4 regions of the Streptomyces durmitorensis genome follow, and region 4 is predicted to be linked to each of the others. Evidence: riboswitches for the same ligand, from Rfam matches in the RefSeq annotation. Region 4 holds a riboswitch; each other region holds the start of a gene.
What was found. A riboswitch is a leader RNA that binds a small molecule or an ion and turns the genes downstream of it on or off. The one in region 4 is predicted to bind cyclic di-AMP.

Region 1 (7,537 bases), 1.0 Mb from region 4:
CGAACTGGTCGTGCGTGACCCTGTCCCCGATCGCCAGCGCGACCACCGGCTTCTCCGTGGCGCGGCGCGTGGCGAAGCCCTGCGCGCCCCCGGTGCGCGAGCGCGACGACGACAAGGAGGAGGCGATTCCGGCCGCGGGCCCGGAGGATGCCGGTGCGCCGACCGAACCCTTCCGCTTCCAGTCCAGATGGGCCTCCGGAATCTCCTCCAGGAAGCGCGACGGCGGGTTGTACGAAGGCTGTCCCCAGGCGCTGCGCATCGAGGACCGCGTCAGATAGAGCCGCTCACGCGCGCGCGTGATGCCCACGTACGCGAGGCGGCGCTCCTCCTCCAGCTCCTTGACCTGGCCGAGGGAGCGCATGTGCGGGAAGACGCCGTCCTCCATGCCGGTCAGGAAGACGACCGGGAACTCGAGGCCCTTGGCGGTGTGCAGGGTCATCAGCGTGATGACTCCGGAGCCGTCGTCCTCCTCGTCCGGGATCTGGTCCGAGTCGGCGACGAGCGCGACCCGCTCCAGGAACTCGGAGAGCGTGCCCGACACGCCTGTGCCCGCGCCCGCGTCCTCTCCGCCTTCCGCCTCCCCTTCGCCTTGTCCTTCGCCTTGTCCTTCGCCGCCTTCACCGGCTTGTGCGGCTTCTCCGTTGTCGTGCTCGAACTCCAGTGCCACGGCGGCGAGTTCCTGGAGGTTCTCGATGCGCGTCTCGTCCTGCGGGTCGGTGGAGGCCTGCAACTCGGCGAGATACCCGGTCCGTTCGAGCACGGCCTCCAGGACGACGGCGGGGCCCGCGCCGGACTCGACGACGGTCCGCAGCTCCTCCATCAGCACGTTGAACCGCTTGACGGCGTTCGCCGAGCGCGCGGCCATTCCGTACGCCTCGTCGACGCGCTTCAGAGCCTGCGGGAAGGAGATCTTCTCGCGCTGCGAGAGCGCGTCGATCATCGCCTCCGCGCGGTCGCCAATACCCCTCTTGGGTACGTTGAGAATGCGCCGCAGCGGGACGGAGTCCTCGGGGTTGGCGAGCACGCGCAGATACGCGAGGACGTCCCGGACCTCCTTGCGCTCGTAGAAGCGGACGCCGCCGACGACCTTGTACGGCAGGCCGACGCGGATGAAGATCTCTTCGAAGACACGGGACTGCGCGTTCGTCCGGTAGAAGATCGCGACGTCGCCCGCCTTCGCGTCGCCCGCGTCGGTGAGCCGGTCGATCTCGTCGGCGACGAACTGCGCCTCGTCGTGCTCGGTGTCGGCCACATAGCCGGTGATGCCCGCGCCCGCGCCCGCGTTGGTCCACAGGTTCTTGGGGCGGCGGCTTTCGTTGCGCTCGATGACGGCGTTGGCCGCGGTCAGGATCGTCTGCGTGGAGCGGTAGTTCTGCTCCAGGAGGATCGTCGTCGCGTTCGGGTAGTCCTCCTCGAACTGGAGGATGTTGCGGATCGTGGCGCCGCGGAAGGCGTAGATCGACTGGTCCGCGTCACCCACGACGCACAGCTCGGCGGGGTCGTCGCCCTCACCCCCGGAGGGGCCAACCAGCTCGCGCACCAGGGCGTACTGGGCGTGGTTCGTGTCCTGGTACTCGTCGACCATCACGTGCCGGAAGCGGCGGCGGTAGTGCTCGGCGACGTCCGGGAACGCGCGGAACATGTTGACCGTCGTCATGATCAGGTCGTCGAAGTCGAGGGCGTTCGCCTCGCGCAGGCGCGACTGGTACATCGCGTACGCCTGGGCGAGCGTCCGCTCGAAGCCGTCGGCGGCCTGTCCCGCGAAGGTCTCCTCGTCGATCAGTTCGTTCTTCAGGTTCGAGATCTTGGCGCTGAAGGACTTCGGCGGGAACTTCTTCGGGTCGATGTCCAGGTCGCGGCAGACCAGTGCCATCAGGCGCTTGGAGTCGGCGGCGTCGTAGATCGAGAAGGAGGAGGTGAAGCCGATCGTCTTCGACTCGCGGCGCAGTATCCGCACGCACGCGCTGTGGAACGTCGACACCCACATCGCGTTGGCCCGCGGCCCCACGAGCTGCTCGACGCGCTCCTTCATCTCGCCCGCGGCCTTGTTCGTGAACGTGATCGCCAGGATCTGCCCCGGGTGCACGTGCCGCTCGGCCAGGAGATACGCGATGCGGTGCGTGAGGACCCGGGTCTTGCCCGAGCCCGCGCCGGCGACGATGAGCAGCGGGGAGTCCGCGTGCACGACGGCCGCGCGCTGGTTCTCGTTCAGCCCGTCGAGCAGGGCCGCCGGGTCGATCACGGGGCGCGGGGCGCCGCCGCGATAGTGCGCGTCCCGGGGTGCGGGCGCGTCGAACTTCCCGTCGAACAGATCATCCGGAATGGACTCCGGGGCACTGTCCTCGGGCGGCGGCGGGTGCTCCTCCTCCGAAGCCCGCGAGGGCTTGAGGTCCGCCAGGAAGCTGTCATCAAAGAGGCTGCTCATCGCCTCCCGAGTCTAGGCGGCCCCACTGACAACCCGCCCCGGGTTCCGGCCACGTCACATGCCTACGCCCCGAGCGCGCATGGTCACGCTCCGCCATGGCACGGCGTGCCCGCGTCAAGAGCTTCGTAAAGTAACGAAAATGTATCGGGCATATCGAACATCAACCTTCACACGGACCACACGAGTTGGCTAGCGTGCTCCGCGGGCCGCTCGTACTCCCACCGGCGAACCCCGCCGGGAACGGGTGGCCTCCGCCGAGTTCGATCTCCTCGGAGCCGGGGACCCACCATGAACTTGGGGTGAATCGGTCCCGTACGAAGTACGGGACTGTAGGGCAACCTTCCGGAACCATCCGCCCGAACCCGACAGCTAACCCGGTAGGCGGTCTACGGAAGGAGTCGCCTCCCTTGGCGTCGCACCGCAAGCCGCGGACCCGCATGACCGGCCTACGCGCCACTCCCGCCCTCGGCATCACGACGGCGGCCCTCACCTCCGTGGCCCTCCTGTCACAGAGCGCGCAAGCCGCACCGTCCGCGCCGCAGAAGCCCAGCCTCGAAGAGGTCCAGAAAAAGGTCGACGACCTCTACCACCAGGCGGGCGTGGCCACGCAGAAGTACAACTCGGCCAAGGAGCGCACCGACAAGCAGCGCAAGAAGGTCGACACCCTTCTCGACGACGTGGCCAAGCGCACCGACAAGCTGAACGAGGCCCGCCAGGAGCTGGGCTCGTTCGCCGCCGCCCAGTACCGCACCGGCGCCGTCTCCGAGACCGCCACGATGATGCTCGCCGACGACCCGCAGGGGTACTTCGACCAGAATCACCTGTCGGACCGGCTGACCGCGCGCCAGAAGAAGGCGGTCGACGACTATCAGACCGAGCAGGCCTCGGCGACGAAGCAGCGCACCAAGGCCGCCAAGAGCCTGGAGACGCTGAGCGACTCGCGTGACGATCTCAGGACGAGCAAGCAGACCGTCCAGAAGAAGCTGGGCCAGGCGCGCACGATGCTCTCGGAGCTGACCGCCGAGGAGAAGGCGCGGCTCGCGGCGATCGAGAAGAAGAAGGAAGAAGCGGCCAAGCGCAAGGCCGCCGAGCTGGCCCGCAAGCAGGAGGCCGAGGCGGAGGCCAAGCGCAAGGCGGCGGAAGAGGCGGCGGCCAAGGAGCGCGAGCAGAACAAGGAGACCCCGGACTCCGGCTCCGGTTCCGACACCGGCTCCGGATCCGGCACGGGTTCCGGCTCCGGCTCCGGCGACACGGACAGCGGTTACGCGACGAAGGCCGCGAAGGTCATCAACTTCGCGGAGGCCCAGATCGGCAAGCCGTACGTGTGGGGCGCCACCGGCCCCGACTCCTACGACTGCTCCGGGCTCACCCAGGACGCGTGGAAGGCCGCGGGGATCTCCCTGCCGCGTACGACGTGGGACCAGGTGAAGGTCGGCACGACCGTGAAGACCGCCGACGCCAAGCCGGGTGACCTGGTCTTCTTCTACGACGACATCAGCCACGTGGGCATCTACATCGGCGACGGCAAGATGATCCACGCCCCGAAGCCGGGCGCGAACGTCCGCGTCGAGTCGATCTACTACATGCCGATCCACAGCGTGGTGCGGCCCGCGTAACCGTCACACAAGACACCACACACAAGAAAACGGCCCTCCACGCGCGCGTGGAGGGCCGTTTCTGTCTGCGGGGCGACTCAGGTCCACAGCACCGCGATGAAGATGTTCACGACGGTCAGCAGCCCGACGGCGCCGAACATCGCCTTGTCCACCTTCTCCTCGTCCCGTTTCACATAGACCAGCGCGAGGATCACGATCAGCACGGCCATCTTGATGCCGATCTTGAGGTTGTTGACCGGGTTGTCGTCCGCCTGATTGAGACCCACCAGGATGACGCCCGTGACGAGCATCGTCAGCGCGCCGTGCAGCATCGCCGGGTTGAAGCGGGCCGTGCCCTGGCCCATCTGCTTCATCTGAGTCAGGAAGCCGCCCAGGAGGGAGGCGATGCCGATGATGTGCAGGCCGACGAAGAGATGGGTGAGAACGTCCATGGTTCCGGAGCCTAGCCGGGGCCTTATCACCACTCCGTAGCCAGGTGGGCCACAAGCGCCGCATCGGTCACGCGCGCACGTGAAGGACGTGCGGCCTGGCGGATGACGCAGTCACATACGGTCACCTTCCAGAACACTTCCGTCAGTTGCGCACATTCCGTCACCAACCCGTGACGGCCAGGTTTAGCGTCCTTCGTCAGGTGCCCGGCTCCCCACCGCCGCCCGGACCAGGGGCGGCAGTCGGACACCACCGCCGAGAATCCGGCGGCGGTCCGCTCCCCCTGTGCGGGCCGCCGCCGGAACCTTAAGGAGCCCCCTTCGTGGCAGCGCACCGCAAGCCCAAACAGCGCTCGCTCAGTGGCCATACGGCCCGCACCGCCGCCACCATCGCCCTCGCCGGGGCCGCGACAGCCACCGCCTTCGACGGGACGGGACACGCCGACCCGCGGCTCAGCCCGGCCGAGGTGAAGTCCAAGGTCGACGCGCTCTACCGCGAGGCGGAGATCGCCACCGAGAAGTACAACGGCGCCAAGGAGAAGGCCCAGAACGCCGAGAAGTCACTGGGCGAGCTGCGCGACGAGGCGGCCCGCAAGACGGAGAAGCTCAACTCGGCGCGCGAGGGCCTCGGTTCGATCGCCGCCGCGCAGTACCGCAGCGGCGGCATCGACCCGGCCGTCCAGCTCGCGCTCTCCTCCGACCCCGACCAGTACCTCGAGCGCGCCGCGCTCGCCGACCGGGCGGACAGCCGCCAGGCCGCGGCCGTCACCGGCGTGCGCAAGCAGCTCCAGGAGATCGACCAGCTGCACACCGAGGCCGACGACACCCTCGCGCACCTCAAGTCCCGCCAGGCGGAGCTGAAGAAGCACAAGAAGACGGTCAACGGAAAGCTGGACACGGCCAAGCGGCTCCTGTCGCAGCTCACCGGCGACCAGCGCGCGGAGCTCTCGGGCGAGGACAGGGCGTCCCGTACGGCGGCCCGCGACGGCATCACGGGCGGTACGGCCAAGGCTCCCAACTCCCGCGCCTCAGCGGCCGTCTCGTACGCCCACAAGGCGCTCGGCAGCCCGTACGTATGGGGCGCCACCGGCCCCGACGCGTTCGACTGCTCCGGGCTCACCCAGGCCGCCTACCGGTCGGCGGGGGTCGACCTGCCGCGCACGACGTACGCGCAGATCGCCGCGGGCGAGCGGATCCCGCGCTCCCAACTCCAGCCCGGCGACCTGGTCTTCTTCTATCAGGGCATCAGCCATGTCGGCCTCTACGTGGGCAACGGCCAGATGATCCACGCCCCGAACCCGAGCGCTCCGGTGCGCCTCGCGCCGATCAGCCAAATGCCCTTCGCGGGGGCGACGCGGGTGGCGTGAGACGTCCTGCGGGTGCGATGAAGGGCTCGCAGGGGGCGGCGGGGAAGGGGGTTGAGGAGCCGCTCGACCCCCGCAGGTACTGTCAGGGGCATGCCCCGCCGTACGCTGCCGCCGCCCCCGCCACCTGCCTATCTGCGCACCTGGCCGGACCGGAACGCGCTCCTGCACGACCGCGGCATGGCGCTCGATGAACTGCGCAGGCGGAGCCTGGGCCTGCACCGGATCCTGTTGCTCTGGCTGTTCGGGCTCGGCTGCGTCATCGGCTGGGCGCTCCTGACGGTGCCGCTGGAGATGATCGAGGACCACGATGTGATGGCCGTCGTCATGGTCCCGCTCTGCGCGATCCTGGGCCTGGGAGCCATCGCCCCCTGCGTCTACGGAGTCGTCGCCGGCATCCGCAACGACCGCAAGGCCCGCGAACTCACCGACAGCTGGCTGGCGCTCGACAGCCACCCGGCGTCGGACTCCGCCCTCCGCTCCCCCGGCCTCAGCCTCTGCTGGCTCCTCTCGTCCCTCCTCGTGTGCGCCCTCGGCCTGTGGGCGTCCTTCGCGTCCGCCGCCTACGCCGAACCGGGACGGGACTCGTACAGCGACGTCGTGCTCGGCATGGGCACGGGCCTCATCCTGTGGCTGACGGGCCTGATCGGCATCACCAAGGCGGTGGGCCACTACCGCTGGGCAATACGGAAGTTGGGCCCCGCCACACGGGCCACCCCGGCGGCGAACAGCGCGCACCGCTGAGCCAGGGCCGGACCACCGGACCACCGGCGCACTACCTAGCCGGGACCGGCCCGACCGTCAGACCAGTCGGCGCGCCGTCGCCCACCGCGTCAGCTCGTGCCGGTTGGACAGCTGGAGCTTCCTCAGCACCGCCGACACATGCGACTCGACCGTCTTCACGGAGATGAAGAGCTGCTTGGCGATCTCCTTGTACGCATACCCCCGAGCGATGAGCCGCAGCACCTCCCGCTCGCGCTGCGTGAGGCGGTCCAGGTCCTCGTCCACCGGGGGCGCGTCGGTCGACGCGAAGGCGTCGAGGACGAACCCGGCGAGGCGGGGCGAGAAGACCGCGTCGCCGTCCTGCACGCGGAAGATGGAGTCGACCAGGTCGGTACCGGTGATGGTCTTGGTGACATAGCCGCGGGCACCGCCACGGATGACGCCGATGACGTCCTCGGCGGCGTCCGATACGGACAGTGCGAGGAACCGCACGGGGCGCTCGGCATCGGACATCAACGGCGCGCAGCGGCGCAGCACTTCGACCCCGCCGCCGCCCGGAAGGTGCACGTCGAGGAGCACGACCTCGGGGCGCGTCGTCGTGATGACCGTGACCGCCTGGTCGACGTCCGCGGCCTCGCCGACTACCTCGACACCGGTGATCGCGGTCCTGCCGATCTCCGCCTGGACGCCCGTGCGGAACATCCGGTGGTCGTCGACGAGGACGACGCGCGCACGGCGGCTCTCCTGGTCGCCGCCGACGGCAGCACCGGCTGAATCGGCCGCGTCGGCGGGCTGAGCCGGTTCGGCCGCCCCGGCCGTGGCCGCCGTGTTCGGTTCGGCCGCGGACGGCTCGGCCGCACCCTCTGATCCGCCCCTGGGCCCCACGGCCTCACTCGCGTCGCTCATGTCGTCGCCGTCCTCTCCATCTCCAGCTCGACTTCCGTGCCGCCCCCCGGCACCGCGCGCAGCCGCGCCGTGCCG
Region 2 (7,537 bases), 2.3 Mb from region 4:
AGCCGAAGAGGAGCGGGGCGGTCCGGATGGATCTGACCAGGGAGCCCGCGTCGCGCTCGGTGACCGGGATCAGCCGGTGCCCGGTGTCGCCGAGCAGCTCGGACGCGGCGCCGGCGAGCCCGAACGAGAGCACCGCTCCGGCCGCCGGGTCGATGACCGCGCGGACGACGGTGTCGACGCCGCGGGGTGCCATCGCCTGCACGACGGGCCGCAGCTCGGCGGGCTTGCCGAAGGCTTCGGTCAATTCGGCGTAGGCGCGGCGCAGTTGCTCCTCGTCCGCCAGGTCGAGCCGCACGCCGCCGAGGTCGGCGCGGTGGCGCAGGTGCGGGGCCGTGGTCTTGAGGGCCACGGGGTAGCCGAGGGTGTGGGCGGCCGCCACGGCCGCGTCGGGGTCGGGCGCGGGCCGGGCGTCCCGTACGTCGATGCCGTACCGCCCGAGCAGTTCGCGGGCGTCGTCCTGGGCGAGGGTGGCGCCGCGCGGGTCGTCCTGCTCGACGAGGAGCTCGCCGATCCGCCGGGCGGCACCGCTCTCGTCGATGTCCTCGTACTCATGGACCTTCCCGGGCTCCCTGGCCTCGCGCCGCCACTGGGCGTACTTCACGGCTTCGGCGAGGGCACGGACGGCACGCTCTGCGGCGGGGTAGGCGGGGATGCGGTAGGCCTCTCCTGCCGCGGTTTCTGTGGGCGCCTGTGCTGCGTGCGCGCCCTCCGTCGGCGTTGCTGTGAGCGTGCGTCCCGCGGGGCGATGGGGGCCTGCGGAAGCAGAGGCGGCGTCAGGGCGAGTACGCGTCGCGGCAGCCAACGCTTCGGCGAGGCCGCCGAGTTCCACGTGGACCACGGCCACCGGCTTCGCGGGGCAGCCGGCAGCCGCCTCCCGCAGCGCGGCGGCGAGCTCCTCGCCCTCGGGCGACCCCGTGGCCCCGTCCTCCCCCACCCAGGGAATCGCCGTGACGATCACGGCGTCGCAGGCGTCGTCCGACAGCGCATCGGCGAGCGCGGCCCGGAAGTCGTCCGGGGTGGCCCCCGTGGTCAGGTCCAGGGGCGGCAGCGGCCGGAGCCCGTCGGCGACGCACGCGTCGTACGTGAGAAGCCCGAGCGACTCGGAGTTGCCGAGGACGGCGACCCGCGGCCCGGAGGGCAACGGCTGCCCGGCGAGCAGCAGCCCCGCGTCCACCATCTCGGTGACGGTGTCCACCCGGATGACCCCCGCCTGGCGCAGCAGCGCCGACACCGTGGCGTACGGAAGCCGCGTGGCCTGCACCGTGTGCCCCGTGGGCGCGATCCCGCTGTGCCGCGCGCCCTGCACCACGACCAGCGGCTTCGCCGTCGCCGCGCGCCGGGCGAGCCGGGTGAACTTGCGCGGGTTGCCGATGGATTCGAGGTACATCAGGGCGACATCGGTGTCCGGGTCCTCGTACCAGTACTGGAGGACGTCGTTGCCGGACACGTCCGCGCGGTTGCCCGCGCTCACGAAGGTCGAAAGGCCCGCACCGCGCCGGTGCAGCCCGGAGAGGAGCGCGATGCCGATCGCGCCGGACTGGGTGAAGAGGCCGATCCGCCCGCGCTCGGGGGGATGCGGGGCGAGCGAGGCGTTGAGCCGCACGTCCGGCGACGTATTGATGACCCCGAAGGCGTTCGGGCCGAGGATGCGCGTGCCGTACGACCGCGCCTGGCGCACCAGTTCGCGCTGCCGCTCCCGCCCTTCGGGACCGCTCTCCGCGTACCCGGCGGAGATCACGACGAGCCCGAGCACCCCGCGCTCACCGCACTCGGCGACGGCCTGCGGCACCCGCTCGGCGGGCACGGTCACGACGGCGAGCTCGACGGTCTCGTCGATGTCCCGCACGGAGCGGTACGCGGGCACCCCGTCGACCTCGGCCCCCTCGTCGAACGCGCTGTTCACCGCGTACAGCCGCCCCGTGAAGCCCGCCTCGCGCAGATTGCGCAGGACGCTGCGGCCCACGCCGCCCGGCGTGCGCCCGACGCCGATCACGGCGACCGACGCCGGTGTGAGCAGCCGCTGCACCGACCGCGCCTCGGCGCGCTGCTCACGGGCGCGCTGCACGGCGAGCGAGCGGTCGGTCGGCTCCAGATCGAATTCGAGGCGGACGACGCCGTCCTCGAAGCTGCGCTTCTGCTGGTAGCCCGCGTCCGTGAACACCTTGATCATCTTGGTGTTGGCGGGCAGCACCTCGGCGACGAAGCGGCGGATGCCCCGCTCCCTGGCGACGGCGGCGATGTGTTCGAGGAGCGTGGAGGCGACGCCCCTGCCCTGGTGGGCGTCCTGCACGAGGAAGGCGACCTCGGCCTCGTCGGCGGGCGCGCTCGCGGACATGCCGCGGGAGTCGATGCGGTCGAAGCGCACGGTGGCGATGAACTCGCCGCCCACGGTGGCGGCCAGACCGACCCGGTCCACCTGGTCGTGATGGGTGAAGCGGTGCACGTCCTTGGCGGACAGGCGGGGGTAGGGCGCGAAGAAGCGGTAGTACTTCGACTCGTCCGAGACCTGCTCGTAGAAGCTGACCAGGCGGTCCGCGTCCTCGGCCGTGATCGGCCTGATCCGGGCGGTGCCTCCGTCACGCAGGACGACATCGGCTTCCCAGTGGGAGGGGTATGCGTGCCGGTCCGACGGGGTCTGCATGGGGCCAGGGTACGGGTCGCGGGGGCGCCGCGGCCGGGGCAGGCTAGGAGTCGTCGAGGGCCGGGACGTGGGCCCCGTGGCACAAGGACGTACGGTCGACGGAGTACGGACCAACCGTCGACCGGGTGCGGACCGACGTCCCGCGGAGCACTCGCGACGGCATGAGACACTGGTCTAGACAAGTGTGAAACACCTGGAAGGGCAGCAACACATGGCTGAGCGCCGCGTCAACGTCGGCTGGGCCGAGGGCCTCCACGCCCGACCCGCCTCCATCTTCGTCCGCGCGGCCACCGCCGCCGGCGTCCCCGTGACGATCGCCAAGGCTGACGGCAACCCCGTGAACGCCGGCTCCATGCTCGCCGTGCTCGGCCTGGGCGCGCAGGGCGGCGAGGAGATCGTCCTCGCCTCCGACGCCGAGGGCGCGGACGCCGCTCTCGACCGTCTGGCGAAGCTGGTCGCGGACGGCCTCGAGGAACTCCCCGAGACCGTCTAGTAAAGACTGGCACTCATACGCCGAAGGGCCCGCCCGAATTAGGGGCGGGCCCTTCGGCGTTTCTGCTCACATTCAGCGAATATCCAGAACTCCCGCCACATTCGGGCAGCAGAAATAATCCCCCGCCGAATAACACTTCTTTGTATACGGCGCCTCTGTTAATGCCGGAGGCCCACCGTGTTTACGGCATGTTGCGAATCCCTCACACGATCACGGTCGCGATCGCGGCCCCGATCAGCTCGCGAAGGAGCGCGCAGCCGGTGCACGGCCGTCGACCGCTCCGTGTGGGCCGCGGTGAGCGACCTGGCCCGCTCCGCGTCCCCGCGCGCCACCGCGTCGACGATCGCGGCGTGCTCCGCCCAGGCCTCAACGGGGGCTGCCGACGTCTCGACCACGTACATCCAGGCGATCTTGTGCCGGAGCTGGGTGAGCAGCGCCGTGAGGCCGGGGCTGCCGGACGACTGGGCGAGCGTCTCGTGGAACCAGCCGCCCAGCGAGCGCAGATCCTCGCTCTGACCGCGCCTGGAGCGCTCCTGGCCCAACCTGACGAGGCCGCGCAGGACCTTCAGGTGAGCCTCCGTGCGGCGCTGTGCGGCGCGGGCGGCGCCCAGCGGCTCCAGGAGCGTGCGGATCTCCAGGAGGTCGGCCGCCTCCTGTTCGGTCGGCTCGGCGACGCACGCGCCCGCGTGCCGCCGTGTGACGACGAAGCCCTCGGCCTCCAGGGTGCGCAGTGCCTCGCGCACGGGGACGCGGGAGACCCCGTAGCGGCGGGCGAGCAGTTCCTCGGTGAGCCGGCCGCCCCGTTCGTAGACACCGGAGACGATGTCGTCCCGGATGGCCGTGCACACCGAGTGCGCGGGAATGCGCATGACCTGACCTCCGCCTTAATCCCCGCGAAACGCGGTCGATCGACGCCTTTTCAGTGACTCTATTGCAGAGCGGCTGAATTTCCGACGGTCGGCCGAAATCCATGGATACTTTTGGCCAAAGGCGAGGCGGGAACGGCGAAAGCCCCGGCTCTCGACGAGCCGGGGCTTTCGGTGAATCAGGTGCGCTTCGTGCGACCGCCTGGGTCCGGACCGGATCAGACGTTGACGTCGTGCGAGCGGAGGTAGGCGATCGGGTCGATGTCCGTGCCGTAGTCCTCGCCGGTGCGGGCCTCGAAGTGCAGGTGCGGGCCGCTGGAGTTGCCCGTGGAGCCGGAGAGGCCTATCTGCTGGCCCGGAGTGACCGCCTGGCCGACGGTGACACCGAGGGACGACATGTGGCCGTACTGGGTGTACGTGCCGTCGTTCATCTTGATGACCACGTTGTTGCCGTAGGCGCCGCCCCAGCCGGCCTCGACGACGGTGCCGGAGCCGACCGCGTGGACCGAGGTGCCGGACGCGGCGTGGAAGTCGATGCCGGTGTGGCTGCCGGAGGACCACATGGCGCCGCCGGTCTGGTAGCCCGTGGAGACGTACGAGCCGGCGATCGGGGAGACGTAGCTGTTGAGGCGCTTGCGCTCGGCCTCGCGAGCGGCGCGCTCCTTGGCCTCGCGCTCCTTCTTGGCCTTGGCCTTCGCCTCGGCCTCCGCCTTGCGCTTGGCCTCCTCGGCCTTCTTCTTGGCGGCCTCTTCGGCCTTCTTGGCGGCTGCGGCGTCGTCGGCGGCCTGCTGCTGGGCCGCGGCCTGCGCGTCGATGCTCTGGGCGAGCGTGTCGCCGACGGAGATCGCCTGGGTGAGGCCGGTGTGCTCAAGGGCCGCGTCGTCGGCGGCGAGCGCCGGAGCGGCCAGGCCTCCGATGACACCGGTGGTGGTGAGGGCTGCGACGCCCGCCACGTTCGCGGTGGTACGCGTGAGGCGGCTCGGGCGACGGTGCTTCCCGGTGGCACGGGTGAACGCCATGAAGCGGCTGATCCTTTCCTTCCTTCTCGCCTACCGGGTTAGCTGACGGGTTCGGAGCAGGAAGGTCTCCTACGAGTCCCTCGCCTTGCGGCAAGGTGCCCGATTCACCCCAAGGGGACATGTGGGTCCCCGGCTCCCCTGGCTCGCGCCGTACGGGGACTCGGCGATGACTGTCCGGTGCCGCGGGTGCGGCGTACTGCATGACGAACAGCCGGACCGAACGCTAAGCGGGGCATCTTTCAATCGACAAACGGATCAACACTTTTGTAGCGCACGCCACAGGTCAGACACGTAACCTCCATACCAATTCGGACATATGAGGACCCCAGGGGCCGATTTCGGCCCCTGGGGTCCCGATATGTCCTGACTGTCACTCAGGCCGCACTCAGCCCGTGACCACACTCACTTCACCGATGCCGAGCGCCCTGACGGGCTCCTCGATCTGCGCGGCGTCACCGACGAGCACCGTCACCAGCCGGTCCACGGGGAAGGCACTCACCACGGCGGCGGTGGCCTCCACGGTGCCGGTCGCGGCCAACTGGCGGTAGAGCTGCGCCTGGAAGTCGTCCGGCAGGTGCTGCTCGACCTGGTCGGCGAGCGTGGCCGCGACGGACGCCGCCATCTCGTACTTGAGCGGGGCCACGCCCACCAGGTTCTGCACGGCGACATCGCGCTCGGCGTCCGTGAGGCCGTCGGCGGCGAGGGTGCGCAGGACCTTCCACAGGTCGTCGAGGGCCGGGCCCGTGGACTCCGTGTCCACGGAGCCGCTGATGGCGAGCATCGCGGCGCCCGTGCCGTCCGGGGCGGACCGCAGGACCTGGGCGAAAGACCGCACTCCGTAGGTGTATCCCTTCTCCTCGCGCAGGACGCGGTCCAGGCGCGAGGTGAGGGTGCCACCCAGGCAGTACGTGCCGAGCACCTGCGCGGGCCAGACGCGGTCGTGCCGGTCCGGTCCCACGCGGCCGATGAGCAGCTGCGTCTGGACGGCGCCGGGGCGGTCCACGATGACGACACGCCCGGTGTCGTCGGCGGTCACCGGGGGCACCGGGCGCGGCTCGGCCGTGCCACCTGTCCAGGCGCCGACGGTGTCGGCCAGGACGGCGTCCAGGTCGACGCCGGTCAGGTCGCCCACGACGACGGCGGTCGCCGTGGCGGGACGCACATGCTTCTCGTAGAAGGTGCGCACCGCCGCCGAGTCGATGGCCGTGACCGTCTCCTCGGTGCCCTGGCGGGGGCGCGACATGCGCGAGGTGGCCGGGAACAGCTGCCGGGAGAGTTCCTTGGCGGCGCGGCGCGCCGGGTTGGCGGCCTCGTGCGGGATCTCGTCCAGGCGGTTGCGTACGAGGCGTTCGATCTCGCTGTCCGCGAAGGCGGGGGCGCGCAGGGCGTCGGAGAGCAGGCCGAGCGCCTTCGGGAGGCGGGAGACCGGGACTTCGAGGGAGACGCGGACGCCGGGGTGGTCGGCGTGCGCGTCCATGCTGGCGCCGCAGCGGTCGAGTTCGGCGGCGAAGTCCTCGGCGGAGTGCTTGTCGGTGCCTTCGTTGAAGGCCCTCGCCATGATCGTGGCGACGCCGTCGAGGCCGGCGGGCTCGGCGTCGAGCGGCGCCTCCAGGTGGATCTCCACGGCGACGACCTGCTGGCCGGGGCGGTGGCAGCGCAGCACGGTGAGGCCGTTGTCCAGGGTGGCGCGCTCGGGCGCGGGGAAGGCCCACGGCCGTGCGGTGCCCGCCTGGGGCTGCGGGTGGAACTGCATCGTTGCGGCCTCGGTCACTTCGCCGCCTCCTCTTCGTCCTCGTCGGTGGCTTCGGCACCGGCTGTGGCGGCTGAGTCGTCGATGGGCTCGTACACGAGCACCGCGCGGTTGTCGGGGCGCAGGCGGGCCGCCGCGGCCGCCTTGACCTCTTCCGCGGTGACGTCGAGCACGCGCCCGACGGCGGTGAGGGCGAGCTGCGGGTCGCCGAACAGGACGGCGTACCGGCACAGTTCGTCCGCGCGTCCCGCCACCGTGGAGAGCCGGTCGAGCCACTCGCGCTCCAGCTGTGCCTGGGCGCGCTCCATCTCCTCGGCGGTGGGGCCCTCTTCCGCGAAGCGGGCGAGCTCCTCGTCGACGGCCGCCTCGATGACGGGGACCTCGACGTCGCCGGACGTCTTCACGTCGAGCCAGCCGAGCGAGGGCGCTCCGGCCAGGCGCAGCAGGCCGAACCCGGCCGCCACCGCGGTGCGGTCGCGGCGCACGAGGCGGTTGTAGAGCCGGGAGGACTCGCCGCTGCCGAGGACCGTGAGCGCCAGGTCGGCCGCGTCGCACGCGCGCGTGCCGTCCTCCGGGAGGCGGTAGGCGGCCATCAGGGCGCGGGCCGGGACCTCTTCCTCGACGACCTCGCGCAGCTCCTTGCCGATCGTGTCGGGCAGCGAGCCGTCGCGCGGCGGCTGCTTGCCGTCGTGCGAGGGGATGGACCCGAAGTACTTCTCGACCCAGGCGAGGGTCTCCTGCGGGTCGATGTCGCCGACGACCGACAGG
Region 3 (7,537 bases), 540 kb from region 4:
TGCCGAGGCGAAATGCTGCCGGCTGCGGCTTCGGGGAGGAAGGGCTGGTAGGTCATGTACGACCGGGGGTCGACGACCGTGACGGTCGCCTCTCCGTAGCGCATCTTCTTGAGGATGCGCCGAGCTGCGTACAGGCCTACGTACCCACCGCCTACTACGAGGATCCTGGGACGCTCCGTGGTGCTCATGCCATCGAGTATCCACCCGCCCGAGGGGGGTCGCTCGTGCGCCCCTTCACAAGCATGGGTAGGCCCTCTGCTACACTTCGCCGCCCACGTGACGCAGGTCATGACGCCCCAGGGGAACCACGGGATGACCCGAGACGTTGTGCACCCCTTGTGAGCTGCCGCTCTGGCCTCCGGGGCCCAGTGAACCACTCCCCCGGCCCACGCTCCGGGCCCACTCGCGAACCTTCACCATCGCGGGTCGCGAGGCCCTCTGGGATCACTTTTAGGGGTCCGGAACCCCTGAACATCGTCCAACCGAGCCGATTTCCTTGTGAAGAACTTCACGAAGTTTCCCGACGGCGTGTCGCCGCGGGGCCTTTCGACCCCCTCGACGGCCGCTCAGACGCTACATGACGCGCTCAGGCGATCGACCAGCCGATGCCGTCGAGGATGTCGTGCTCGCTGACGACGACCTCCCGGGCCCCGGTCCTTTCCATGATCGAAAGAAGCACGAGCGCGCCCGAGACGATGACGTCCACGCGCCCCGGATGCATCACCGGGATCGCGGCGCGCTCGTCGTGCGTGGCCCGGCTCAGGCGTCCGACGATCTCGCTGACCCGCTCGTACGAGACACGGGAGTGGTGGATCGCCTCGGAGTCGTACGCGTCGAGGCCGAGCGCGACGGCGGACACGGTGGTCACCGAGCCCGCGAGGCCGACCAGGGTCCGCGCCTCGCGGATCGGCACGGTCTCCTCCGCGAGGTCGAGCGCGGCCTCGATGTCGGCGCGTACGGCGTCCAGTTCGGCGGGAGCGGGCGGGTCGGTGCGGATGTGCCGCTCCGTGAGGCGCACGCAGCCGATGTCGACGGAGCGGGCGGCACGGACGTGGTCCTCGCCGACGACGAACTCCGTGGAGCCGCCGCCGATGTCCACGACGAGGTAGGGCTTGGCGAGGTGGTCGCTGCCCGCCAGCTCCTTCGTCGCGCCCGTGAAGGAGAACTCGGCCTCCTGGTCACCGCTGATGACCTCCGGCTCGACGCCGAGGATGTCCAGGACGCCGCGTACGAAGTCGTCGCGGTTCTCGGCGTCACGGGAGGCGGAGGTCGCCACGAAGCGGAGGCGTTCGGCGCCGTGGGACTTGATGACCTCGGCGTACTCGCGGCAGGCCGCGAAGGTGCGTTCCAGGGCCTCCGGAGCCAGACGGCCCGTCTTGTCGACGCCTTGGCCGAGGCGGACGATGGTCATCCTGCGGTCCAGGTCGACGAGTTCGCCTGTCTGCGGGTCCGCGTCTGCCACGAGCAGGCGGATCGAGTTCGTGCCGCAGTCGATGGCAGCTACGCGGGTCACTCTGGGGGCTCCTCAGTTGAATCGGTACTCGGCAGCTCGGCAGCTCGGCAACGAGGACGCCGACCTACTCCTCCGGCAGGGACACGCACGCGCCCTTGCGCCACCACTCCGGGAGCATCGCGATCGCCTCGTCGCCCAGGGGGTTCACTCCGGGGCCCGCGGCCAGGGAGTGGCCGACCAGGACGTGCAGGCACTTCACGCGGTCCGGCATGCCGCCCGCACTCGGGAAGCCCTCCAGGACCTCGATCGCGTCGCGGCGCGCGATGTAGTCCTCGTGCGCCGCGCGGTACGCGGCGGCGAGCTCCGGGTCCGTCGCGAGGCGCTCGGTCATCTCCTTCATGACGCCGTTCGCCTCCAGCGTGCCGATCGCGGAGGCCGCGCGGGGGCACGTCAGGTAGTACGTCGTCGGGAACGGCGTCCCGTCCGGAAGGCGCGGCGCCGTCTCGACGACGTCCGGCTGCCCGCACGGGCAGCGGTGGGCGATGGCCCGCAGGCCGCGCGGCGGGCGGCCGAGCTGCTGCTTGAAGGCCTCGACGTCGGCGTCGGTGGGCTCGGTGCGCGGGGTGGTCGGCGGGGGCGTTTCCATGCCTGTCTTTCGATCGGTTCCGTAGAAGTTCTGTGGGGCTCGGACTCGGATGTCAGAGGTTCTGATGTCGCTCAGTCGTCGTCGTCCGGGCGGTCGGCCTTGTCGACGCCGTCCCAGACGTTCGAGTACCAGGGCCTGGCGGCCGCCCCCTGGTCGGTGTGCTGCTTCTTCGCCGCCTCGGGGTCGACCACCGTGAAGCCGGTCTCGCCCGGCATCACATAGTGCAGCCGGTCCCGGATGCGCTGCTCCGCGTACTCGTCGTCCCGCCAGCGGGCCTTCTCGTCCCGCAGCTTCTCGACGTTCTCGCGGCGCTCGGCCTGCTCCTTGCGCTGATCGGCGATCTCCGCGCGCTGGGAGACGTACTGCCTTATCGGGTAGGCGAGCGCGACGACCAGCGAGCAGAGCACGAGCGCCAGGAGCGCGGCGCGTCCCGTGAGCCGGGAGCGGCGGGCCTGGCGCTTGGTCTGGGAGCGGTAGACACGCTCCGCGGTCTGTTCGCCGAGCAGCCGCAGCCTGGTCGCGGTGGAGAACCGGTCCCGGTCCTTCACGGCCATGTCCCCGCCTCCCGTTCACACGCGCGTACGTCCCCGCACACGGTACGGGACCGAGTACGGGGACGTACGTAACTACAGCGTGGCTACGGCTCAGCCCTTGCTGTGCCTATTAGTCCGCAAAGCGGAACCGCGGGAAGGCGCTGCGACCGGCGTAGACGGCCGCGTCGTCGAGGATCTCCTCGATGCGGAGCAGCTGGTTGTACTTGGCGACGCGCTCGGAGCGGGCCGGGGCGCCGGTCTTGATCTGGCCGCAGTTGGTGGCGACGGCGAGGTCGGCGATGGTGACGTCCTCGGTCTCACCGGAGCGGTGCGACATCATGCACTTGAAGCCGCTGCGCTGGGCCATCTCGACGGCGTCGAGGGTCTCGGTCAGCGAACCGATCTGGTTGACCTTCACCAGGAGGGCGTTGGCCGACTTCTCCTCGATGCCACGGGCCAGGCGCTCCGGGTTGGTGACGAACAGGTCGTCGCCCACGAGCTGGACCTTCTCGCCGAGCTTCTCGGTGATGACGTTCCAGCCGGCCCAGTCGTCCTCGAACAGCGGGTCCTCGATGGAGACGAGCGGGTACGCGGCGACGAGCTCCTCGTAGTACTCGGTCATCTCGGCGGCCGAGCGGGACTTGCCCTCGAACTCGTACTTGCCGTCCTTGTAGAACTCGGACGCGGCGACGTCGAGCGCGAGCGCGACCTGCTCGCCGGGGACGTAACCGGCCTGCTTGATGGCCTCGAGGATGAGGTCGAGCGCGGCGCGGTTGGAGTCCAGGTTCGGGGCGAAGCCGCCCTCGTCGCCCAGGCCGGTGGAGAGGCCCTTGTCCTTCAGGACCTTCTTCAGCGTGTGGTAGACCTCGGTGCCCCAGCGCAGGGCCTCGGAGAACGACTCGGCGCCGATCGGCGCGATCATGAACTCCTGGATGTCGACGTTCGAGTCGGCGTGCGACCCGCCGTTCAGGATGTTCATCATCGGAACGGGCAGCAGGTGCGCGTTCGGGCCGCCGAGGTAGCGGAAGAGCGGGAGGTCGGAGGCCTCCGACGCGGCGTGCGCGACGGCGAGCGAGACGCCGAGGATGGCGTTGGCGCCGAGCGAGCCCTTGTTGTCGGTGGCGTCGAGGTCGAACATCGCCTGGTCGATCAGGCGCTGCTCGGTCGCGTCGTACCCGACGAGCTCCGGGCCGATCTGCTCGATGACGGCGAGGACGGCCTTCTCCACGCCCTTGCCCTGGTAACGGTTGGGGTCACCGTCACGGAGTTCGATGGCCTCGAAAGCACCGGTGGAAGCACCGGACGGAACGGCGGCACGACCCGTGCTGCCGTCGTCGAGGCCGACCTCGACCTCGACCGTGGGGTTGCCTCGGGAGTCCAGGATTTCCCGGGCTACGACGACGTCGATGGACGGCACGAGCATCTCCTTCTGGGATGTGACGCGGGTACGCGGGGCGTTGGCCTCGCGGACACGAGCCTAACCGGCTCCCGGGCAACAGCCAGCCGAGCGACCGTCCTGTGGACAAACCGAGAGCAAAAAGTTTCCGAACGGAACAAAGCGGTGCGGACAAAAAAGAACCCCGCCCCGGTGCGTACGGGGGATACGCGCACCGGGACGGGGTGGACCCGTGGGGACGGGGGTGGGCGGGCGGCGCCTCCGCCGAAGCGCCGCCGCTCAGCTCTCAGCGCTTAGCTGAGGTGGAGCTGCTGGCCCGGGTAGATCATGTCGGCGTTGTCGATGATGTCGCCGTTGAGCTTGTACACCTTGTGCCAGCCGCCCTTGACGTCCTTCGCCTCGGCGATCTTGGAGAGGGTGTCACCCTTCTTGACCTTGTACTCGCCGTCGCCCTTCTTGACCTTCTTGCCGGTCGGGGTCTCGACGGTCTTCTTGGACTCGGTCTTGGGGGCCTCGGCCTTCGGAGCGGCCTGCTGCGGCTGCTCGGTCTGGGCGCTGGGCTGGCTCTTCGGCTGCTCCTGGGGCTGGGTCTGCTGCGGGGCGCTCTCCTGCGCACCGCCACCCTCGTTGGAGGCGCCCGAGAGGCCGACGCCGCAGCTCGGCCAGGCACCCTTGCCCTGACCCGCGAGGACCTTCTCGCCGATCTCGATCTGCTGGGCCTTGGAGGCCTTGTCGGCGGTGGGCGCGTACTTCGTACCGCCGTACGCGGCCCAGGTGGAGGACGAGAACTGCAGTCCGCCCGTGTAGCCGTTGCCGGTGTTGATGGACCAGTTGCCGCCCGACTCGCACTGGGCGACGGCGTCCCACTCGGAGTTGGTCGCGGCGGAGGCCGAGCCGGCCGCCATCAGCGGGGCGGCGACCGCTACACCGGTGACGCCGGCGAGCGTGGCGACACGGGTGGCCTTGGACGGGCGGCGGTGCTTGCCCTTGCTGGAAAACAGCATGAGTGATCCCCTCACCGACGCCTGCGAGGTGAGCTGTCGGGTTCGGGCCGATGAAGTTGCCCGGCCGCGCTTCCTGAGCGCGGCTTAACCCCTAGCCGTTCCCGTCCGTCTCTTCGCATCGCTCTCGCGATGCTGAACGGCCGGGCCCGGCGGAAACCTTGGTTCCCCCGCTCCTGCCTACGGCGCTTACGCGACGACTGTTCCCGAACGGCCGTTGGCAGGACTCGGCGTACCGACCGGCGGGGCCCGCTGTGGCGAGCGGTCACGACCGTAGACATGCGATCGGCCGAAACTCAAAGACGATCAGGGCTTCTGAGACCCATCTCTCACTTGCGCCAATTGGGACATCAAGCGCAAAGCGACTCGCCAACTACCCCTACTTTTCGCCCAAATCGAGGCTCTGACCGGGAAGGATGAGATCGGGGTCGGAGCCGACCGACTTCTCGTTCTCCTCGTACAGCTCGGCCCACCCGCCCTTCACGTCGAGGTCGTCCGCGATGCCCCAGAGGCTGTCTCCGGAGCGGACCGTGTACGTCCCGTCGGAGCCGTCCTTCTGACGCTCGTCGCCACGGGACGCGTGCCGGCCCGAACCCTCGCGGGTGGCGCCGTCGGAGGCCTTGTCGTCCGCGCTGCCGCCGCGGTGGCGGCCCTCACCCTCACCGGCGGGGGTGCCGGGGGCGGGTGAAGCCTCGTCGTTCTGACCGGACTTGCCCGAGTCGCCGGACTCATCCGACTCACCCGACTTGCCCGGCTCACCCGACTCGTCGTGATTCTTGTCTCGCGTCTCGTCGTCGGCGTCGGGCTTCTCGGAAGGCTTCGCCGAGGGCTTGTCCGAAGACTTGGTGTCGTCCGAGGGATCGGCCGACTCGCTCGGCGACGCACTCGGCTCGCCCGTCTCGGCCGACTCACCGTCACCGGGCTCGGTCGACTCCGACGGCTCGTCCGACGGCACCGTGGTGATCGGGGCGCCGGGGTCGACGTCGGCGGCGGCGCCGTCCTGGGTGAGACCGGCGATCGGCGCGCAGCTGGGCCAGGCGCTGATCCCCTGGTCGTCAAGAACCTTCTCGGCGACGGAGATCTGCTGCGAACGGCTGGCCTGGTCGGCGCTCGGCGCGAAGTCGAGGCCGCCGTACTCCTCCCAGACCTGCTGCGAGAGCTGGAGCCCGCCGTAGTAGCCGTTGCCGGCGTCCGCGCTCCAGGATCCGCCGCTCTCGCACTCCGCGAGCTTGTCCCACGTGGCGGTGTCCGCCGCGCTCGCACTGGTGGCGCCGAGCAGCGGGATGGCGATGGCCGATCCTGCGACTCCTGCCGCGACGATCAGGGCCGGGGCCTGGCGGGGGCGTCGGTGACGACCATTGCCGGAGATCATGCGGTTGCCTTTCGCGTGACTGGAGCGACGACTGCGGCACGGGATGCCGAGTCGTCGGTGAACGTAGCGGCAGTCGAACGCTTGTCACAAGTCGATGCAGCGGAGATCACGTGAAAGTCACAGTCTTGACGGTCCGTCAGCTAAACGTCGTTTCCGGGGTCGAATCTTTGCTCTGCTGTGCGGGTGTGAACTCCACGGGCAGCGTGCGGAGTCCGCGCATGATGAGCCCGCCGCGCCATCTCAAATCACCAGGTTCCACCGCGAGTCGCAGGTCAGGGAGGCGCCGCAGAAGAGTCGCGAGGGCGGCCTGCCCTTCGAGCCGGGCGAGCGGCGCACCGAGACAGTAATGAATGCCATGGCCGTAGCCGAGGTGTTGGTTGTCGCGCCGGGAGAGGTCGAGCGTGTCCGGCCGGTCGAAGCGTTCGGGGTCACGATCGGCGGCGGCGAGGACGACGAGGACGGGGTCGCCGGCGGCGATGTCCTCCCCTCCGATGGTCAGCGGCTCGGTGGCGAACCGCCACGTGGCGAGTTCGACGGGACCGTCGAAGCGGAGGAGCTCCTCAAGACCGGTCTCCAGGAGGCCGGTGTCGCCGTCCCTGAGGGAGCCCTGGAGCCGCTCGCGCTGCTCGGGGTGGGTGAGGAGGGCGTAGGTGCCGTTGCCGATGAGATTGACGGTGGTCTCGAACCCGGCGAAGAGAAGGATGAAGGCCATCGCGGCGGCCTCGTTCTCGGTGAGGTGCTCACCGTGGTCCGAGGCGCGGATGAGCCCGGAGATGAGGTCGTCGCCGGGTTCGAGGCGCTTGCGGTGGATCAGCTCGGCGAGGTACCCGCGCATCTTCTTCACCGACCGGGCGACACCGCCCCTGGGCCCTCCGCCGTGGCGGATCATCATCCCCGCCCAGTCACGGAAGTCGTCCTGGTCCTCGCGGGGCACGCCGAGCAGGTCGCAGATGGCGTAGATGGGGAGGGGGAAGGCGAAGTCGTGGATGAGGTCGGCTTCCCCCTTCTCCGCGAACTGGTCGATGAGCCGGTCGGTCAACTCCTGGACGCGGGGCGCGAATTCGGCGATACGGCGGGGCGTGAAGGCCTTGGAGACGAGGCGGCGCAGGCGGGTGTGGTCCGGCGGGTCGATGTTG
Region 4 (7,537 bases):
CGCCGTCCTGCACTGCGCGACCGACTGGGAGCCGTACGCCGAACAGATGCTGGAGGTGCTCGGCGCGCACCCGGACTTCGAGAACACCCAGGAAGACGGCGGGTACGCGCCCCGGCCCTCTTTCCGTCCCCTCACCCGATTCGAGGGCCAGGGCCTGGACAAGGGACACGTGGTCCATGACCTGCTGTTCCGCCGTACATCCGGCCAGGAGGCCTGAGATACCGGCCACGCGGGCCTGAGATACCGGCCACGGGGCCCGAGACACCGTCGCGGCCCACCCCTGTCCCTCGTTAGGGTCAACGGGTGGCCACCCGTTCTCCGCTCCCGCACCCGATGCCCCTCGACGGGCCCGCCGGGCTGCGGCACGCGCGCTGGTGGCAGCGCCGGGCGATACGCGCGGCCGCCCTGGTCACGCTGCTCGCCCTGTCCGGCCTGGTCATCCTGGCCCTGGTCAGGGAACAGACCGGCACCGAAGGCTTCCTGGTCGGGCTCGGCCTCGCGACACTTCCCGTGCCGCTCCTGGTGGCCGCCTTCCGCTGGCTGCAACGCGTCCAGCCGGGCCCCTGGCGCAACCTCCTCTTCGCCTTCGCCTGGGGCGCCTGCGCGGCCGCCCTCATAGCGATCGTCGCGAACAGCTTCGCGACCCGCTGGATAGCCACCGCCACGGCCGACCCCACCAGCGCGGACACCCTCGGCGCGACGGTCATAGCGCCGATCGTCGAGGAGAGCGCGAAGGCCGCGGCCGTACTGCTCGTCTTCCTCTTCCGCAGACGCGAGTTCACCGGAATCGTCGACGGCGTGGTGATCGCCGGAGTGACCGCCACCGGCTTCGCGTTCACCGAGAACATCCTCTACCTCGGCAGCGCCTTCGGCACCGACCAGATCAACGGCGGGACCGGGCTCGCCTCCGTGACGGCGGCGACCTTCTTCGTACGTGTCGTGATGTCGCCCTTCGCGCACCCGCTCTTCACCGTGCTCACCGGCATCGGCTTCGGCATCGCCGCGCTCAGCGCGGAGCGCCAGAACTGGCGCCGCGTCCTGCTCCCGGTCGGCGGACTCCTCCTGGCGATGGGCCTGCACGCCCTGTGGAACGGCTCGGCGGCCTTCGGGGACTACGGCTTCTTCGCCGTGTACGCGGTCTTCATGCTGCCCGCCTTCGGCCTGCTCACCTGGCTGGTGATCTGGATCAGGCAGCGCGGCCTGCGCATCGTGCGGGCCGAACTGCCCGCGTACGCGCTCGCGGGCTGGCTCACCGCGCCCGAGCCGTACGCCCTCGGCACGATGCGCGCCCGCACCCTCGCCCGCGACTACGCCTCGTACACCCAGGGCAAGGCCGCGGCGCGCACGGTCGCCCAGTACGAGACGTACGCGACGTCTCTCGCGCTCCTTCGCCACCGTGGACGCAAGGGCCGGGCGGGCGCCGACTTCGTCGTACGGGAGCGGGAGTTGCTGCACGCGCTGTGGGAGCGCCGCGAGGCGGCACGGCCCGCCCTGGCGTACGCGGCACGCGCGACGGCACCGGTGTTCGTACCGATGCCGCCGCCGTACGGATACCAGCAGCCGTATCCACAGCCCTATCCGCAGCAGCACCAGCCCCCGTACGGCTATCCGTACGCGCAACCGGCGATGCCCTACCCCGCGTACATCCCCTACCGCGGCTAGGACCTCTAGGCGGAAGCCTTGGTCAGCGCCGACACCTCGGCGGACGTCAGCTCGAACTCGCCCACCGCCAGCAGCGCGGGCAGCTGCTCGACCGTACGGGCGGACGCGATCGGCGCCGCCACCGTCGGCTGCGCCGCGAGCCACGCGAGGGCCACGGTCGCGATCTCGGCCTCGCGCTCCTGGGCGATCCGGTCGAGGGCGGCGAGAACGCGCAGGCCGCGCTCCGTCTCCAGGTGCTTGCCCGCGCCCTCGGCGCGCGCGCTGTCGACCTTCGCACCCGGGCGGTACTTGCCGGTCAGGAAGCCGGAGGCGAGCGCGTAGTACGGGACGGCGGCCAGGCCGGAGCGCGAGGCGACCTGCTCAAGGGTGCCCTCGTACGTGTCGCGCGAGACGAGGTTGTAGTGCGGCTGGAGCGCCGAGTAGCGCGCGAGGCCCTCGCGGTCGGAGAAGTCGAGGAACTCCTGGAGCCGCTCGGCGCTCACGTTCGAGGCGGCGATCGCGCGCACCTTGCCGGACGTGACCAGCTCGTCGAGCGCGCCGATGATCTCCTCGACCGGGACGGACGGGTCGTCGTAGTGCGTGTAGTAGAGGTCGATGTAGTCGGTGCGCAGACGGCGCAGCGACTCCTCGGCACCGGACTTGATGGTGTTCGCGGACAGGCCCTTGTAATCGGGGTGGGCGCCGACCTTGGTGGCGAGCACGACGTCGGAGCGGTTGCCGCGCGCGGCGAACCAGTCGCCGATGACGGTCTCGGACTCCCCGCCCTTGTTGCCGGGCACCCAGGCCGAGTAGACGTCGGCGGTGTCGATGAAGTTGCCGCCGGCGGCGGTGTAGGCGTCGAGCACGGTGAAGGACTGCGCCTCGTCGGCCGTCCAGCCGAAGACGTTGCCGCCCAGGGCGAGCGGGAAGACCTCGAGGTCGGACGAGCCAAGCTTGCGGAGAGAAGTCATACGGGACTCAACGCACTTGCGGATCACGGAATTCCGCATGCCGTACAGCGACCCGGGTACGGGCTGAAGCGGGCATGCCGAACCGGCAGCCCTGACGTCGGGGGGTTGTCGCCAGGACCGCCGGGGTTCTGGGGCTACCTCAGAGGGACTGGCCCTTGCCGCGCAGCCACGCCGCCGGGTCGACCCCGGTGGAGTCGCCGCCCGGGTGGACCTCCAGGTGGAGGTGCGCGCCGGTGACGTTGCCGGTCGCGCCGACGCGGCCGATGGTCTCGCCGGTGGTGACCTTCTGGCCCGCGCTGACGTTCATCGAGGACTGGTGGCAGAACCAGAGTTCGGTGCCGTCGTCGAGTTCGAGGATCGTGCGGTAGCCGTACGCCCCCGCCCAGCCGGCTTCCTTGATGGTGCCGGAGTGAATGGCCTTGATGGGCGTGCCCGTCGGAGCGGCGAAGTCCAGGCCGGTGTGGTAGCCGGAGGACCACATGGAGCCGGGCTGACCGAAGGTGCCGGTGAGCGTGTACGAGGCGACGGGGAGGGTGTAGCTCTTCGCGAGCTTGGCCAGGCGCTCCGCCTCGGCCTTCTTCTTGGCCTCGGCCTCGGCCTTCTTCTTCGCGGCGGCCTTCTCGGCGGCGATCTTCTTCTCGGCCGCGGTCTGCTCGGCGGCGGCCTGTTCGGCGGCCTGCTTGACGGCGGCTTCTTCGGCCGCCTTCTGGACCGCGTCGTCCGCCTGGTCCTGCTGGTTCTCGGCCTGCTCCATGATGCGGGCCCGCAGTGCCTCTCCGGCGTCCGTGGTGCCCTGCTCGGCGTCGGCGGTGCTGACTCCGGCGGCGCTCAGGGGCGCGGCGGCGACCGTCACACCGCCGTCCGCGGCGGCGGTGTCGGAGGAGTCGTCGGATATCAAGGACCCCACGCCCGGAAGCGACTTGGCCTCCGGCAGCGAGTCCGTGACGGCCGACAGGTCCGGCATCTCGATGGAGACCGGGGGCTTGCCGCCCTGCGCGGTGGCGATGCCGCCCGCGCCGACTGCGGCGATGACGCCTACGCCGAGAACAGTGGAGCTGCGGGCGAGCCCGCCACCGCCCCGCTTGTGGACGCGGTGCCTGCCGCGGACGGGGCGAATGGACTCCTCGGTGGGATTCCATTCCTCCCAGGAACTGTCTTCGTACCCAACGAAGTCGTCGTCATTCGGTACGTACGCGCCTTGGGGGGCAGGGCGGTTGGACGCCACTGGGGCGCACTCCTTTCCTTCCTTCTCGCCTACCGGGTTAGCTGACGGGTTCGGAGCAGGAAGGTCTCCTACGAACATCTGGCACGGATGCACAGATGCCCGATTCACCCCAATTAGTGGTTCCCCGGCTCCCTTTCGGGATTAGGCGCGTGCGCGCGGAGCCGACTCGAGTGACGGCTGGGACGACCGCGCTGCGTTATCGAACGTTAATAGACAGCGGGGTCGTATTCCAAGCCGTTCCGACTGATCGTTAACGGCTTTGGCCCGTACTTAACGGGACACGGGGGTGCGGAACGGGGCGAGTTGACGCCACTTCTTCACACACCGGAGCTTCACACTTCCTTGACAGTACGTCAGTTGTTATGCGGAGTGGTGTTCTTCAGTCACGGCCGGTGACATCGATCTCCGCGTCAGCCCCACCTTCGGTCCCGCCCTCGGTCCCGGCGCCCGTCGCCAACGGCCGCCGCACCGCGAGCAGCGCCATGTCGTCGGTCGTGCCGCCCCCGGTGTGCCTGCGCACTTCCTCGGTGAGCGTGGCGAGCAGGGCGTCCGGGCCGTTGGGTCCGGGGAAGATGCGGCCCCCGAGCCGGGTGGCCGCGTCGTAGAACTCGCCCCGGCTGTCACGCGCCTCGGAGAGCCCGTCGGTGTACAGGAGCAGCATCGCCCCCGGCGGGAACTCCGTCTCGTCCGCACGGTCCGGCCAGGCGCCCAGGTCGCCCATCCCCAGCGGCAGCGCGGGCTCGGTCGCGGACAGCACGCACAGCCGCCCGTCGCCGCGCAGGAGCAGCGGTCCCGGGTGCCCTCGGTTGATGAGGCGCACCAGACCGTCGCCGTGCGAGATCTCCGCCAGGACGGCGGTGGTGAACCCCTCGAAGGCGTCGAGCCCGTCGCGCCGCGTGCCCTCGCGCGCCAGGGCACGCTCAAGGCGCTGGGCCACCGCCTCCAGCGTGGCCTCCTGCTCGGCGGCCTCCCGGAACGCCCCGATGACGACGGCGACGGCCGCCACCGCGCCCATCCCCTTGCCCCGTACGTCACCGACGATGACGCGCACGCCGTGCGGGGTGTCCTGCACGGCGTACAGATCGCCCCCGATGAAGGCGTCGGCCTCCGCGGCCTCGTACCGCGCCGCGACGTCGAGACCGCCGATCCGGGGGTCCGGCTGCGGAAGGACGGCGCGCTGGGCGGCCTCGGCGATGGAGCGGGCGGAGGCGAGCCGTTTGTCGCTGCGGCGCTGGACGCGGTTGATGAGGACGGCGAGCACGGCGACGGTCGCCACCGTGATCAGTTCCGTGACGGCTTCGACGTCGGTGGTGGTGCTGGTCTTGAAGTGCAGGGCGAGCACGGCCGCGCAGGAGCCGGCGCCGATGAGGGTGGTGCTGAGCAGCGAGTAGAAGGGGGCCGCGATGAGCGGGGCGGCGGTGAAGAGGGGCGCGGCGGTGAACGCGGGCGGGGTGGAGATGTCGTAGACGACCCCGGCGACGATGAGCAGCAGCGGAAGGGCCCGCACGAGCGCCCGCTCATGCCGGACATCAGGCCGGACATCGGGAGCCTCGCCCCCGCCGCTTCCTCCTCGCAGCCCCACCGGTCTTCTCCTGCCGAATCCCGCGGCCAGGACCAGATCCATGACCACGCTCAACCAGGGTTCCCAAAGCGGCGGCGCGGGGCGACCGCTGTGGGCCGACAGAGTGACGAGAGAGCGACGGGAAACAACGGGGAACAACGGGGAACAACGGGGAACAACGGGGAAAACACCGAAGGCCCGGATCCATTTCTGGATCCGGGCCTTCGGTCTTTAGTAGCGGGGACAGGATTTGAACCTGCGACCTCTGGGTTATGAGCCCAGCGAGCTACCGAGCTGCTCCACCCCGCGCCGTTGAATGCAACTCTACGCCATCAGGGGGAGTGAAAGCGAACCGGTTGAGAAGCAGCCGGAAAGCGGGCGGGAAGGAGCCGGGAACCACCGGCGAACGGGGCCCGCCGCTCACGCGTTCTCGGCATGCGTCAGCGTCTCCCAGGCCACGAACAGATCGTCCGTCCCCTCGGGCCGCTGCTCGCGCGTGAACCTCTCCGTCTGCGGAAGCTCCAGCTTCAGCCGGTCCCGCAGGTGATTGAGGCCGACCTCGGTGTCGGGCCCCATGTCGCGCTGCACCTTGCCGCCGCACAGCCACTCCGGCGCCTTCGCGCCCAGCTGGTACTTGGAGTGGAACTCAAGCGCGGCCCGCAGCCGATCCTTGACCTCGCCGTACAGGTCGACGCCCTGATGCCAGGCGGTCTCCGCGATGTGCGCGGTGGCCGCGAGGGAGTAGCTGGCGTGCTTGAAGTTCCGGCAGGTCTCCTGGGAGAGCCCGTCGGCGAAGGTCTTCTGCCCGAACCAGTACTTCTGGAGCTTCGCCGGGGTGTTGATGTCGCTGCCCGCGGGAGAGACCGGCAGCGGGCCGTCCGACTTCAGATAGAAGTAGGCGGGCACCCGGGTCCTGAAGTGCGTCACCGCCTTCTCGAAGGACTCGTGGTCGTCGAGGAAGACCGCCATGCTGATGGTCGCGTCGGCCATCAGGAGGTCCCAGTTGCCGTTGAAGTCGGCCGCGCCGTCGCGCACTTGGGGCAGATAGGCGTTGCGCAGCATCCGCTCGAAGCGCAGGAGTTCGCCGTCGGTCCAGCCGTCGTAGGTGTAGCGCACTGCCTCGGCCGCGCGGGCCCACGAGGAGGCGGCCCAGGCCGTCTGGAGGCCCGCGTTGGCCTCCGTGTGCCCGGTGATCACCCGCGACCAGGCGTCCATGATCTGCACGGCCTTCTTGGCGTGCGCGCGGTCGCCAGTGATGTTCCAGAGCAGTGCCTGCGTGTACGCGGCGATGGCGTCCTCGCGCTCCTCGACGCAGCCCTGTCCGGGGCGGGTGTCGGGCGGGCACTCGACGACGGCGTACGGCTTGGCCCGGTAGTCGGCCGCGCCGTACTTGCTGTCCCGCATCTGCTCGAACGCCTTCAGCCAGGGCTGTTCGCGCGCGGCGACGTGGGCGCGCACGCGGTCCAGCTGTGCCTTGCTGACGAGCACTCCGGGGTGCTCGAAGGCCAGCTCGGCGGGGCGCGCACGCTCGGTGGCCTTGTCGGTGCCGCTCCCGGAACCGCCACAGGCAGCGCAGACGCCGACCAGCAACGGCACGAGCACCATCACGAGAGCCCGTCGTACGGAACCCATGCTGTACCTCCGGATCGGCCACCTGGCAGGCCCAGCGTCGCCCGTGGGCCGCGGGGGCGCAGGCGAGGAGGGTCCGTTCGGGCGACCGACGCCACAGGCCCAGGTCAGAACGTTCCTGACCTGGGCCTGAGTGGTAGACCGTGTGGGACTCGAACCCACAACCAATGGATTAAAAGTCCACTGCTCTGCCAATTGAGCTAACGGTCCGTGCGGATGCACCCCCCGAGCATAGCCGGACAGGGCAACGCGTCCGATCGGGTATCGCCTCCTTGGCCCGTCGCGCGTTCCGCGACGGGCCGCGTGCGGGCCCGGACCGCCGTCGCAGCGGTCAGGGATCGGAGGGTTCCGGCGCCCCTTTGCGGGCCGCCTCGCGGGCCGCCGTGCGCTCGTGGTCCGGGTTGAGGAACCAGTGCCTGGCCGATGCCAGCCACCAGGTCGTGGCGAAGCCGAGGACGGCGAGGACCGCGAGCGGGGCGTAGTTGAAGGTCTCCCAGGTGACCGGTGAGA

Region 1: another riboswitch for cyclic di-AMP. It lies ahead of M4V62_RS17895 (C40 family peptidase); the one in region 4 lies ahead of M4V62_RS22665 (M23 family metallopeptidase).
Region 2: another riboswitch for cyclic di-AMP. It lies ahead of M4V62_RS12215 (M23 family metallopeptidase); the one in region 4 lies ahead of M4V62_RS22665 (M23 family metallopeptidase).
Region 3: another riboswitch for cyclic di-AMP. It lies ahead of M4V62_RS25065 (transglycosylase family protein); the one in region 4 lies ahead of M4V62_RS22665 (M23 family metallopeptidase).

Annotation. Positions count from the first base shown of each region.
Region 1 is NZ_CP097289.1:4,026,576-4,034,112, forward strand. It holds gene M4V62_RS17890 (ATP-dependent DNA helicase) at 1-2,425, opposite strand, end outside; cyclic di-AMP (ydaO/yuaA leader) riboswitch at 2,668-2,824, shown strand; gene M4V62_RS17895 (C40 family peptidase) at 2,833-4,041, shown strand; gene M4V62_RS17900 (hypothetical protein) at 4,119-4,472, opposite strand; gene M4V62_RS17905 (C40 family peptidase) at 4,793-5,836, shown strand; gene M4V62_RS17910 (hypothetical protein) at 5,927-6,577, shown strand; gene M4V62_RS17915 (LuxR C-terminal-related transcriptional regulator) at 6,635-7,462, opposite strand; gene M4V62_RS17920 (ATP-binding protein) at 7,459-7,537, opposite strand, start outside.
Region 2 is NZ_CP097289.1:2,750,376-2,757,912, forward strand. It holds gene M4V62_RS12200 (bifunctional acetate--CoA ligase family protein/GNAT family N-acetyltransferase) at 1-2,641, opposite strand, end outside; gene M4V62_RS12205 (HPr family phosphocarrier protein) at 2,853-3,134, shown strand; gene M4V62_RS12210 (GntR family transcriptional regulator) at 3,293-4,003, opposite strand; gene M4V62_RS12215 (M23 family metallopeptidase) at 4,219-5,019, opposite strand; cyclic di-AMP (ydaO/yuaA leader) riboswitch at 5,032-5,195, opposite strand; gene M4V62_RS12220 (M16 family metallopeptidase) at 5,405-6,790, opposite strand; gene M4V62_RS12225 (M16 family metallopeptidase) at 6,787-7,537, opposite strand, start outside.
Region 3 is NZ_CP097289.1:5,580,703-5,588,239, reverse strand. It holds gene M4V62_RS25090 (NAD(P)/FAD-dependent oxidoreductase) at 1-188, opposite strand, end outside; gene M4V62_RS25085 (Ppx/GppA phosphatase family protein) at 587-1,513, opposite strand; gene M4V62_RS25080 (DUF501 domain-containing protein) at 1,578-2,099, opposite strand; gene M4V62_RS25075 (FtsB family cell division protein) at 2,171-2,653, opposite strand; gene eno (phosphopyruvate hydratase) at 2,763-4,055, opposite strand; gene M4V62_RS25065 (transglycosylase family protein) at 4,322-5,032, opposite strand; cyclic di-AMP (ydaO/yuaA leader) riboswitch at 5,036-5,227, opposite strand; gene M4V62_RS25060 (LysM peptidoglycan-binding domain-containing protein) at 5,409-6,401, opposite strand; gene M4V62_RS25055 (cytochrome P450 family protein) at 6,538-7,537, opposite strand, start outside.
Region 4 is NZ_CP097289.1:5,041,658-5,049,194, reverse strand. It holds gene trmB (tRNA (guanosine(46)-N7)-methyltransferase TrmB) at 1-217, shown strand, start outside; gene M4V62_RS22675 (PrsW family intramembrane metalloprotease) at 304-1,662, shown strand; gene M4V62_RS22670 (aldo/keto reductase) at 1,668-2,612, opposite strand; gene M4V62_RS22665 (M23 family metallopeptidase) at 2,752-3,837, opposite strand; cyclic di-AMP (ydaO/yuaA leader) riboswitch at 3,849-3,995, opposite strand; gene M4V62_RS22660 (PP2C family protein-serine/threonine phosphatase) at 4,217-5,461, opposite strand; tRNA gene M4V62_RS22655 (tRNA-Met) at 5,634-5,707, opposite strand; gene M4V62_RS22650 (alginate lyase family protein) at 5,819-7,030, opposite strand; tRNA gene M4V62_RS22645 (tRNA-Lys) at 7,162-7,237, opposite strand; gene M4V62_RS22640 (amino acid permease) at 7,359-7,537, opposite strand, start outside.